3 regions of the Brevibacillus sp. genome follow, and region 1 is predicted to be linked to each of the others. Evidence: riboswitches for the same ligand, from Rfam matches in the RefSeq annotation. Region 1 holds a riboswitch; each other region holds the start of a gene.
The links. Region 1 has a riboswitch for S-adenosylmethionine ahead of metH (methionine synthase). Riboswitches for the same ligand answer to the same signal wherever they lie in the genome.
Positions count from the first base shown of each region.

Region 2: linked by a shared signal. The riboswitch ahead of DEP07_RS22730 (sugar ABC transporter substrate-binding protein) and the one ahead of metH (methionine synthase) in region 1 are both predicted to bind S-adenosylmethionine.
Region 3: linked by a shared signal. The riboswitch ahead of mtnK (S-methyl-5-thioribose kinase) and the one ahead of metH (methionine synthase) in region 1 are both predicted to bind S-adenosylmethionine.

Region 1 is NZ_DOTK01000079.1:185,729-189,625, reverse strand. It holds gene DEP07_RS24255 (YcdB/YcdC domain-containing protein) at 1-1,410, shown strand, start outside; gene DEP07_RS24250 (YjcZ family sporulation protein) at 1,480-1,587, opposite strand; SAM riboswitch class I at 1,797-1,897, shown strand; gene metH (methionine synthase) at 2,014-3,897, shown strand, end outside.
Region 2 is NZ_DOTK01000078.1:7,833-11,729, forward strand. It holds gene DEP07_RS22725 (sugar ABC transporter ATP-binding protein) at 1-1,147, opposite strand, end outside; gene DEP07_RS22730 (sugar ABC transporter substrate-binding protein) at 1,225-2,244, opposite strand; SAM riboswitch class I at 2,369-2,489, opposite strand; gene DEP07_RS22735 (ATP-binding protein) at 2,689-3,897, shown strand, end outside.
Region 3 is NZ_DOTK01000045.1:139,607-143,503, forward strand. It holds gene DEP07_RS13980 (GNAT family N-acetyltransferase) at 1-222, opposite strand, end outside; gene mtnA (S-methyl-5-thioribose-1-phosphate isomerase) at 376-1,416, opposite strand; gene mtnK (S-methyl-5-thioribose kinase) at 1,413-2,642, opposite strand; SAM riboswitch class I at 2,792-2,937, opposite strand; gene DEP07_RS13995 (anti-sigma factor) at 3,030-3,897, opposite strand, start outside.

The sequences.
Region 1 (3,897 bases):
GCCGCCTCCGTGCCTGAACTGAATCCGTTCCCGGTTGTCTACAACAAACAGCTGACTCGAGATGGTTGGGCGCTGGTTTTGGGCAAAGTGAACGACGAAGGCCAGACAGCGATGGTGAGCGAAATCGGCAACGGGCAAGACATCGATCTGTACCGGATTCAGCGGGACCGCAACGAAGAAGCGCAAAAGCCAAATGAAGCAGAGGCGTTAAAGCAAGCGAAGCAGCTTCTCGGCCGATTGCTTGGAGCTGACAGCGCGAACTATCGCCATGTGGAATCGAATAGCGCGGAAAAATTCATGCGCTATCATAACGGGTTACCTGTCATGGAAGATGTGCTGGATATTGAGCTGGGCAGCTCCGGACGTCTTCTGATGTTCAGCAAACCGACGAGAGCGTATTCCCCGTCTTCATTCCCGGATGCTGCGGAAGCTGTGGCGAAAAGCGCCGCCGAAAACGAGCTGGCCGCAAATATGAAGCTTGTATACGTGCAGCACATGTCCGAAGGGAAGGCGCTGAAACAGCCGACACTGGAATACAGGGCAGCGGTTTCCTTTTTCCAACAAGGAAGGCCGGTTTTCCTTGATTGGTACATTGATGCGCATAGCGGCAAGATCAACTACGGTACGGGAAACAACGGCTTTGCCTACGATCAACTGCAGCGGGAGCAGCCGCAGGCAGATGCGTTCGAGACACACGAACAGCCTGTCATCGTGCGTACGAAGGAAGAGGCGAAGGCGCTTTTGCAAACGGAATTTGGCGTCAATATCGAAGGCATGTCCTATCGGGAATCCGTAGATGATCATCAAAAGAACAAATCATTTAACTGGGCAGATAGCAAAGACCGCTGGCATGAAGTGACGATCGACGCGAAGACGAGCCAGGTAGTTGGGTTGCGCGTTCCCCGCACAAATACGCAAGTGACCGTGAAGCGCGAACAGGCCGAGCAGGCAGCCGTGTTCTTTTTGGCCAAATACGCCGATCCGGGCGTAAAAGAAGTGCAGCTTGCACAAGTGATGGAACCTGGCGCAGCCAATCCGGTTTCGTCAGGCAACTGGGTATTCCGCTATGTCATGAGCAAGGATGGGATTCCGGTGTTGGACAAGGGGCCAGATGCCGCTTACGAGGTGTCGGTAGACCCTTCGACCGGGAAGGTAAACAGCTTCCGGAATTGGCGAGAGACTCACAAGTTGACAGAGCTTCCTTCGTCAGCCGAGGTCGTTTCCAAACAAAAGGCTGCCGAGTCGTTTTTGCGCGTCATGCCACTCAGGCTTGTTTACCTGTTAAAAGATCAGGAAAACGATTGGCTGGATCGGCCGAGACTCGCGTACATTCCGTGGAGCGAGGAAGAGCTGGCAAGCAGTTTCATTACCATCGATGCCAAAAGCGGCGAGGCTGTAATCGAGCCGTAAGGACAAGAAAAAGAGGCTATCCCGCAAGCCAGCTGGAAGGCGGGGGGATAGCCTCTTCTTGTCATTTACCTAGCAGTCGTCACACGAACACCCAACAATGACCAGCAGGATAAACAGTACGAGCACCAGTGCGAAGCAGTCTCCAAAGATGCCATTTCCGCAGTAAGATGTACTCACGTTTGTTCCCCCTCCTTTCCGTTATGCTACAGTCTATACACGATCGCACAGATTGGCGTGGGCGGATGCCCGGTAAGCACAAAAATGGGCGCAGTCGGGAAGAAAAGCAGTAAATAATAGACAAATTCTCAATTGACGTAGACAGGACGCGGTGTTAAGATACTGTCAAACATGAAACCTGAAAGTCAAAAATGAATACCATGGTACAACTCTTATCAAGAGAGGCAGAGGGACTGGCCTGATGAAGCCTCGGCAACCGGTTAAAATCCGGTGCCAATTCCAGCAAAGCTACGGCTTTGAAAGATGAGAGGATGGTTCAGGCGCAATTGTATCCGCGGACAAATCCTCTTCTTTCAAAGAAGAGGATTTTTTTGTGCAAAAAAACTGCCGAGAATAAACGCCGCAAGGGAGAAAAGGAGTACGTCAATGAAACCCACTTTTCGCGAACAGCTTTCCCGGAAAATTCTGATTCTGGACGGTGCGATGGGCACGATGCTGCAACAGGCGAACTTGACCGCCGATGATTTTGGCGGCGAAGCCTACGATGGTTGCAACGAGCTTTTGAACTTGACGCGACCAGACGTCATTCGATCCATCCACGAAAAATATTTGGAGGCGGGAGCGGACATCGTCGAGACGAATACATTCGGAGCCACCTCCGTCGTGTTGGCCGAGTACGATGTCGCCGACAAGGATTTGGAGTTAAACATCGCTGCGGCCCGCCTGGCGAAGGAAGCCGTAGATGCCTATAGCACAACCGAGTGGCCGCGATACGTGGCAGGGGCAATGGGACCGACGACGAAAACGCTCGCTTTGACAGGCGGCGTCACCTTCGAGGAGCTGGTGGAGTCCTACTATCGTCAGGCAAAAGGACTGATCATTGGCGGAGCCGACGTGCTGCTGCTGGAAACATCGCAGGATACGCTGAACGTCAAGGCGGGGGGAATCGGCATCCGCAAAGCGTTCGCAGAGCTGGATGTGGAGTTGCCCGTCATGCTGTCCGGGACGATTGAACCGATGGGCACGACTCTTGCCGGTCAAAACATCGAGGCGTTTTATATCTCGCTTGAGCATTTGAAGCCCGTGTCCGTTGGGCTGAACTGTGCGACTGGCCCCGAGTTCATGCGCGACCATCTGCGCACGCTGTCCGGACTGGCTCAATGCGGAGTGAGCTGTTACCCCAATGCGGGCTTGCCGGATGAAAACGGACATTACCATGAGACGCCGCAAGGGCTTGCGACAAAAATGCGCGCTTTTGCAGAACAAGGCTGGCTGAACGTGGCGGGCGGCTGCTGCGGAACGACGCCCGATCATATCAGGGCGATGGCAGAAGCATTGAAAGACTGCAAGCCACGTCAGGCTGTCGATCAGGCTGTCAGCGCGGTATCCGGCATCGAAGTCGTGTACGTGGAAGATGACAGTCGCCCGCTGTTGGTAGGGGAGCGCACAAACGTCATCGGTTCGAAAAAATTCCGCGACTTGATCGCCGCAGGCCAATACGAGGAAGCGTCAGATATCGCCCGGGCACAAGTAAAACGCGGCGCTCACGTCATCGATATTTGTTTGGCTGACCCGGATCGGGATGAATACGCCGATATGGAAAAATTCCTGCAATTCGTCGTGAAAAAGGTCAAGGCTCCGCTGATGATCGACTCGACGGATGCAAAAGTAATGGAGCTGGGCCTGCGCTATTCCCAGGGAAAAGCGATTCTCAACTCGATCAACCTGGAAGACGGCCTGGAGCGCTTTGAAGAAGTAGCGCCGCTGATCAAAAAGTTCGGAGCGGCTGTAGTCGTCGGAACGATCGAGGAAGCGGGCATGGCTGTCACGCGCGAGAAGAAGCTGGAAGTGGCGAAGCGCTCGTACGATATTTTGGTCAACCAGTACGGAATTGCCCCGCAAGACATCATTTTCGACCCGCTGGTGTTCCCGGTCGGTACAGGGGATGAGCAGTACATCGGTTCTGCCAAGGAGACGGTTGAGGGGATTCGCCTCATTAAAGAAGCGATGCCGCTGTGCAAAACGATTCTCGGGGTCAGCAACGTGTCTTTCGGGCTGCCAGCAGCGGGCCGCGAAGTGCTCAACGCCGTGTTTTTGTACCACACGACGGTTGCCGGACTCGATTTTGCCATCGTCAATACAGAAAAGCTGGAGCGCTACGCGTCGATTCCCGAGGATGAGCGCAAGCTGGCGGAAGCGCTGCTGTTCGAGACAAACGACGAAACACTGGCTGCATTCACCGAATTTTACCGCCAGAAGAAAAAAGAAGTGCGGGTGGAAGCTTCCACGCTGACTTTGGAAGAGCGCCTC
Region 2 (3,897 bases), on a different contig from region 1:
GACGGCTCACCAGCTCCCTCGCCTGCTTCGCTTCTGCCCCTCTGCGGACAAATCCGAGCCGCGACCACTTCTCCAAAGCGGAGACAGACAAGTTGTTCTGGACAGATTCCTCGACAAAAATGCCTTCTTTGCGCCGTTCTTCCGGTACGAGGACGATTCCCGCATCAACAGCGTCCTTCGGCGACCGCAGCCGCACCTCTTTGCCGCTCAGCCTGACTTGTCCCGCCTCGGCGGTATCCGCTCCGAACAAAAGTCTCGCCAGTTCCGTCTTCCCGGCTCCAACCAGCCCGACAATCCCGACAATCTCGCCTTCGCGAACGCTCAAATCGGCGCGGCGAACCTTGCCGCCAGCCACTCCCGCAGCTTCCAGAAGCACCCCGCCTACAGGCACTTCGACTTTCGGGAACTCTTCCTCGAAGCTTTTGCCCAGCATGTTGCCGATGACCTCATCCATCGTCGTGTGGGACGTCTCGCTCGTCACGATCAGTTGACCGTCCCGCATGATCGTGATTCGGTCGCATATCTCAAAAATTTCCGGCAGGCGATGGGAAATGTAGATGATCCCGACACCCGCTTTTTTCAACTGGTCAATGATGAGAAACAGCCGCTCGCTCTCCTTCGTGCTCAACGGAGCTGTCGGTTCGTCAAAAATGACGTACTTCGCTTTTTGCACGGTCGCGCGGGCAATCAGGATCAGTTGCTTTTCGGACAGCGTACATTCCTCGACGAGCATGCGCACAGGGATGGAAAAGCCGAAGCTCTGCAAAATGCTTTCCGCTTCCTTGTGCAAGCTCGGCCAGTTCATGAATCCTTTGCGGCCTGCCGAGACAATCTGATCGAGCAAAATGTTTTCCGTCACGCTCAAGTACGGGATCAGCGCCGTATCCACTTCCTGGTACACGCACTGGATGCCTAAAGCTTTCGCATCCTGGGGCGATTGGATCGACACCTCTTTGCCGTCAATCGTGATGCTCCCCCCGTCAGACTGATACGCGCCCGTCAAAATTTTCATCAAGGTACTTTTCCCCGCTCCATTCGCCCCTAAAAGCGCATGAACCTCGCCAGCCTTGACCTCAAAATCGACCGAACGCAGCGCAGGAACGCCGGAGAACTGCTTCACAATCCCTTTCATCTGCAAGCTGGACACTTTTCGCACCCCCTTAAATAAGCAAGATTCCCGTTGACTGATCAACGGGAATAGCCAAATCAACCAGCTTTATATGCTTACTTGCCCCACTCTTTCACGTACTGGGACAAGTCGCCCATTGTCACTTTTTTGTCCTTAGGCAAATCTTCTTGTTTCACCAACACCGGATTCAGCTTCACGCTGTCTGGCACTTGCTCGCCTTTGATTTTTTGGAAAATAGCCGCTGCGTGAGTGCGTCCGATGTTCGATGGATCTACGGCTGCAGTCGCTGCCCATGGCGAATTTGCTTCCTGGATCAGTTGCAGGTCTTCATCACTCAGGTCGATGCCGTATACTTTGATTTCTGTGCGGCCTGCTTGCAAGATCGCACGGGTTGCCCCTTTGGCAAATTCATCCCAAGATGCCCATACAGCCGTGATGTCGCCTTTGTTCGGATATTTTTTCAGGATGGCTTCCATCTGTGCTTGGGTATCCAGCGCTGTGTTGTTTGTCGCGGAACCGAAAGCGGCGACTTCCTTGATATCCGGATATTTTTTCAGGAACGCTTCATAAGTCACCTGACGTTTTTCCATCGGAGCAAAGCCTGCCACCCAAATTTTCACGATGTTGCCTTTGCCGCCGGAATCTGCCGCCAGCTTTTCCAGGCTCAGCTCTGCCAGCTTGTTGTCGTCTTGCTCGACAATCGGCACGCCAGGCAGCTTGATGTCTGTGTCGAACAGAACGACCGGGATTTTTTTGTCGACAGCTTTTTGCGTACCTTGTTGCAACGCTTCCGCTGTACCGTGGTCAATCAGGATGCCGTCAAAGTTTTGGTTGACCGCAGCGTCAAGATTCGACGCCATTTTCGACAAATCCGTATCTGCGTTGAATACTGTCAGCTCTCCGCCGTTTTTCTCGACTTCCTGCTTCACACCGTTAATGTATTGAGCCGAAAACGTTCCTACATTTTGGCGCATGATCAGGGCAATCCGCTTCGCTTTTTCGCCGGAAGCGCCGTTTGCCGCCGTGTTTTTCGTATCGGCTCCGCCGCCGCACGCGGTCAAGGCCACCGATACTGCCAGTACGAGTGATGTGATAAGGCCCAGTTTCTTTTTCATCGAAAAATCCCCCTTTTTCTTTGTTCCTTGTTGTGCTGCAAGCTGAGGAGGCGACGACCTTCCCTTTCCAAAAGGAAAAGCCTCTTTCAACAGATGAAAGAGGCTTGATCGACAAGATTCGCGCCTCTTATCTGTCAGGTATCGCTACCTGTTGGAGTTAGCACCTTGGCTCGCAAGACATTGATCTTGCCAGCTAGGTTGCCGGGCGTCATAGGGCCATTCCCTCAGCCTTCTCTGGATAAGAGTAGTTATTATTTTCGAAACCTTTGTATTAGTATATAGAGACTATAATCCGTGTTTTACCCATCTGTCAACTAGGTTTTTAAAACTTTTCTCCTTTAAATTTATTCCGTCGGCGCGTCCAAATTTTGGAGGAATCGTGTAGGCTCTTGTCGAAATATCGTAGATTGAAGCAGCCATGCAAATTTGCGATGGGGATGTCCGATGATTCTACTAAAAGAAGTAATTTTGCAGATGTTTTTTGCTCTGACGCCATTTGTCCTGTTCAATATTTATTACCGCGACCGAATGCGCAATTACAGCCGCGCTTTCATTCTTGTGACCAGCTCGATTTGCATGTTTCTGGCCATGACCTTCGCGACCAGCGTCTCGGAAGGCGTGATTTTCGATATCAGGCACATCATCGTATTTTTTGCCCTAGTCTATGGGGGAGTGCGGATCGCGCTGGTCTTGCTGATCGAGTCCGCGCTATACCGCTATTATTTGGGTGGTGAAGGCATCTGGCTCGCGCTGCTTGCCCTGGTTGTCACCTTTGCCATCTCCCTCCTGATGTATCGGCGTTACAAAGCCAGTTATCGGAAAACACTGTATATTTTTTTGACGGGCGCGCTCTTTTCCCTGGTAGCTTTGGGGTTGACCTATCTATACTTTCCCACCTATGTATCCCATCATCCTGCCTACTACTTGTTCGTGATCCCCGTTCAAAACTTTGTCGGAATTTGGCTCTTGTTGTCGCTATTTAGCAAGTGCGTATCCGACAAAGAACTGTTTATTCGACACGCCCAAAATGAAAAAATCGAAACGATGAGCCATGTCGCCGCATCGCTTGCTCACGAGGTGAGAAATCCGCTCACAGCGGTCAAAGGATTTTTGCGCCTGATTCAGGAAAATCCCGAGAATATTACGAAAACCGATCAGTACATCCGCATCAGCATGGACGAAATCCAGCGGACGGAAGCGATCCTGACCGAGTATCTCGCTTTGTCCAAGCCGCTCAAGGAGCGCACCGAGCTAATCAACGTATGCGACCAGCTTTACGTCGTGCGGGAAGTCATGCTGCCTTTTGCCAATATGCACAATGTCGAGCTGGAGCTGCAAGCTTATGAAAAGCCTGTCACGATCCTGGCCAATCCCGACGAGTTCAAACAAGTCTTGGTCAACTTCATCAAAAATGCGATCGAAGCTTGTGAGGAGACGGTCAACGGCAAAGTGTCCCTCTCGCTGTTCATTGAGAAAAGCAACGCCATGCTGATCATCAAAGACAACGGCATCGGGATGGACGAAGGCCAGATCAAACGCCTCGGGTCCATTTATTTCTCGACGAAAACAAGCGGAACCGGTCTCGGGCTTACGTACTCCTATCACGTCATCCACGCGTTCGGCGGGTCGGTAAGCGTGTCCAGCAAGCCAAAA
Region 3 (3,897 bases), on a different contig from region 1:
GTTATACCAGATTCCGTAGTGAATCCCTTGATTGTCGTCATACTGTTGAATCGTTCTTTGGATGAAATAGCTCGTGTCATCCTCGCACTTCGTGTAATTCAGCCAAGGCAGCCACTCTTTGAGGTAGGATCGGTTCGTATCGGTGAGCCAAAACATTTCGCTGGCATCCGACAACTCCAACTGTTTGAGAAATGCTTCTTCGGAAATCGGGATCGTTCTCATGATAACCGCTCCTCCTTCTCATTCGCTTTCAACGGGCAAGCAACTTCTTACGCTCGATTATGCGGCTGGTTCCATAATTTAGCAAGAATCAGACGATCTATTCCTGAAAAAAAGCGCCCGCCATAAAAAGGCAGACGCTCCTGATACGACGGACTATTGTTTGCTTTTCGCGATCTCTTCCGGCTTGAAAATGCCCGTCTCTGTCACAATTGCGGTAATGTACTGGGCTGGCGTCACGTCAAACGCCGGATTGTACACCTTGATATCATCCGGTGCTACCTGTTTGCCCAAGCCGTGTGTGATCTCTTCTGCCGGACGTTCCTCAATCGGAATTTCCGCACCTGTCGCCGTCGCCAGATCGACAGAGGACAGCGGCGCCGCTACATAGAAAGGAATGCCATGCGCTTTTGCCAAAACGGCTACTCCATACGTGCCGATTTTGTTGGCGACGTCGCCGTTGGCCGCTACACGGTCTGTTCCCACGACAACGGCCTGCACTTTGCCTTGCGACATGACCATAGCTGCCATGTTGTCGCAAATCAAGGTGACGTCAATCCCAGCCTGCTGCAATTCATAGGCGGTCAGGCGAGCGCCTTGCAATACGGGGCGCGTCTCGTCGGCGTATACTTTCAAATCCCACCCGCGTTCTTTTGCCAAATAGAAAGGAGCGGTAGCCGTACCGTATGCAGCAGTAGCCAGCGCACCCGGATTACAGTGTGTAAGCACGCCCATGCCGTCTTGCAACAGCGTCAGCAAATGTTCGCCGATCGTGCGACATACTTCTGCGTCTTCTTTTTGAATCGCCAGTGCTTCGTCGAGCACAGCTTTTTTCAGCTCGTCAACGGGCAAGGCGGAGTTTTGTTGCACGCGTGCTTTGATCCGGTCAAGCGCCCAGAACAGATTCACAGCAGTTGGCCGGGACGTTCCCAAATAGTCTGCCTGGCTGTTCAGCTCTTGCCAAAACTGTTCATACGTTTGCGCTTCGCTGCCGCGGATTCCCAAATACAGTCCGTAGGCGGCGGCCATGCCGATTGCCGGTGCTCCGCGCACTTCCAGGCGGCGAATCGAGCCCCATACTTGTTCGGCGGTCGTCAGCTGCAAATAAATCGTTTCTACTGGCAAACGCGTCTGATCAAGCAAGACGAGTACGTCGTCTTCCCACTTGACTGGCGTTGTTTGTGTACTGGTTGTCATACTGTCGTTGCCTCCTGATAGTAGCGTGCGGTTACGTTGCGGACGATGTCCGTGATGTCTGTCGATTCCTCAATGTCGTTGCGTCCGAGAATCAGCGCTTCCCCGATCGCCAGCGCCAGTCGTTCTGCTTCGGCGCGTTTTTCGGCGTCTGCGATGGCATTCAGATCAGCCACTCCTGCCAGGCCGATCACACGGCGCAAAATTTTGCATCCGGCATAGCCTGCCGTATCCTGAATCAGTCGTTTCACGTAGCTTTGCCACAAGCCCTCGACATGAGCGCTGCGTTCTTTAGCCTGCTTGTGCCAGAGCTGGACAAACTGGGAAACAAATTCGTTCCAGACATCTTCAACCGTTTCCAGTAAGTATTCGCGGTAGGAGTCGCGTTCTCCTTGGTCATTTTGCAAGCCGTGCTGACCAGCGTAGTTGAGCAGCAGATTGGCGATAACGGCACCGATGTCAAAACCGATCGGCCCGTAGTAGGCAAATTCGGGGTCGATCGCTTTCAGGCTGCTCTCGGTGATGAAGATGCTGCCTGTGTGCAAATCGCCGTGCAAAAGTGCTTCTGCGCGAGTCAGGAAATCGAATTTCAGCTTGGCGATTTCCAGCTTGAGCGGCTTGTTGTTCCAGATGGCCTCTACTTCTTTGCGGATCAGCGGGTTAAAGTCGTTGGTCGGCGCATTTTCATACGGGTCGGTAAAGACGAGATCTTCTGTGATTTTGCATAATTCCGGATTTATGAATGTTCCGACTAGCGCTTTTTTGTCGTACGGATGCGCCCCCAAATCGGATGTGTAGAACAAGGTTTGCGCGAGAAAACGTCCGATCTGCTTCGGAAAAAGCGGGTAGCGCTTGCCCTCAATCAAGCCTTTGCGCATGATGACGTGGTCGCCTACGTTCTCCATCACCGTCAGCGCCAGCTCCTGATCGAAGTGGTATACTTCCGGCACCAGGTCAGGCACGTATTTGTGCTGGATGCGGAGCGCTTCACTCTCGATGCGGGCACGGTCAATCGTCAGCGGCCATGATTCTCCCACGACTCTCGCAAACGGCAACGCTTGCTTCACGATGACTTTTTTTCCGGTAGCCGGCTCCTGGATATCGAACACGAGGTTCAGATTCCCGTCACCGATTTCGCGGCTGGTCAGCTCTGCTCCTTCTGTAAACAGACCCGGCAAGCCTTTTACGTACTCTACTGCTTCCTGCTCAGTCAATGCGCGGTATGCCATGATTGATTACTCCCCTCACAAATCGTTTTTTTCTCTATTTCGAACGGAATGACAAAATGGTCAGGAATCCGTGTCCAAACGCACAAAAAAGACCTCTTTCCCGAAGAAAAGAGGTCGCTGTCGCCACGTATAATAAACGTGTCATGTCCCCCTTATCTTCCAGACCACTTTTGTTTCTGCAGGAATTAGCACCGTGCACGTCGCTTTTTGTTTCAGCCGCTGCTCGCGTTGAAATAGCGTCGTGTCGGTTGCCGGGTATCATCGGGCCAGTCCCTCCACCTTCTCTGGATAAGGTATCCAAACGTATGCGGTTTTGATTTAGTTTGAATCATACAACCTGCCGTTCCACGATGTCAACACCCTTTTTTCGCAAACCGCGCTTCTCTCCTACCAGACGTGCTGAGTGCCGGAAGCAGCCGGGCGATCCCAGTTCCACCAGTCAATTTGGCCGACAAAGGCAGCGGTAATCGACTTCTCATCCTTGAGTTTGAGCAGTTCCTTCGTCGGTCCGGTCAGGACTGCTCCGTAGAGGCGAACGCCTTTTTCCTGCAAGTAGCGATAGCGCTCCTCGACTTGCGGATCGCTTCGCGAGACCAAATATTGTCCCATGTCGCGCGCGAGGCTTTTTTGCTCGACAAGGTAGGCCATTTCCCCCAAAAAGGCTGCCATCCGTCGGCTTCCTTCTCCGTTGACCTGAATCGGAGCCGCTCCGTAATTCAGCTCGTGCTCCGCAAATCCCCATGCTTCTCCCGGCCCCAAGAGCAGGTAGCCGTCTTTTTGGTCTTCGTGCCTGGCTTCCACTCCGGTGTCCACTGCCAACCAGACCGTATCCTGGTTGGCGGAGCTGATGTAGCGGGAGATTCGCTCATAATACTGCTCGTACGTCAAAAAATCAGCAAAAGAGACAGCCAACTGGGCAACGGTTCCTTCGGGGAGCTTCTCCAAAGTCGTCCAGGCTGGCGTGCGCCAATGCGCCAGTTCGTCTGCGTCCGGTTTTTGCCCGCTTTGAAGCGGATAGCGGAAAAACAGCTTTTGCTCCCTCACTCCGTTGGTCCATTGCGGCTTGGCGTTGACGTTCCACAACACGTTGGTGCTTTCAAAGCGGCCTGCGTTTTTGATGTCCGCCCCTACTCGCTCGCGAAGCTCCATCTGGATGCTGCCGTACAGCAGTCCCACCTGCGCGCCGCTGCTGCCCACGCTGACACCCGGCTGCGTAAAATTGACCATGTCCTTCGCTACCCGGTGCAGATCATCG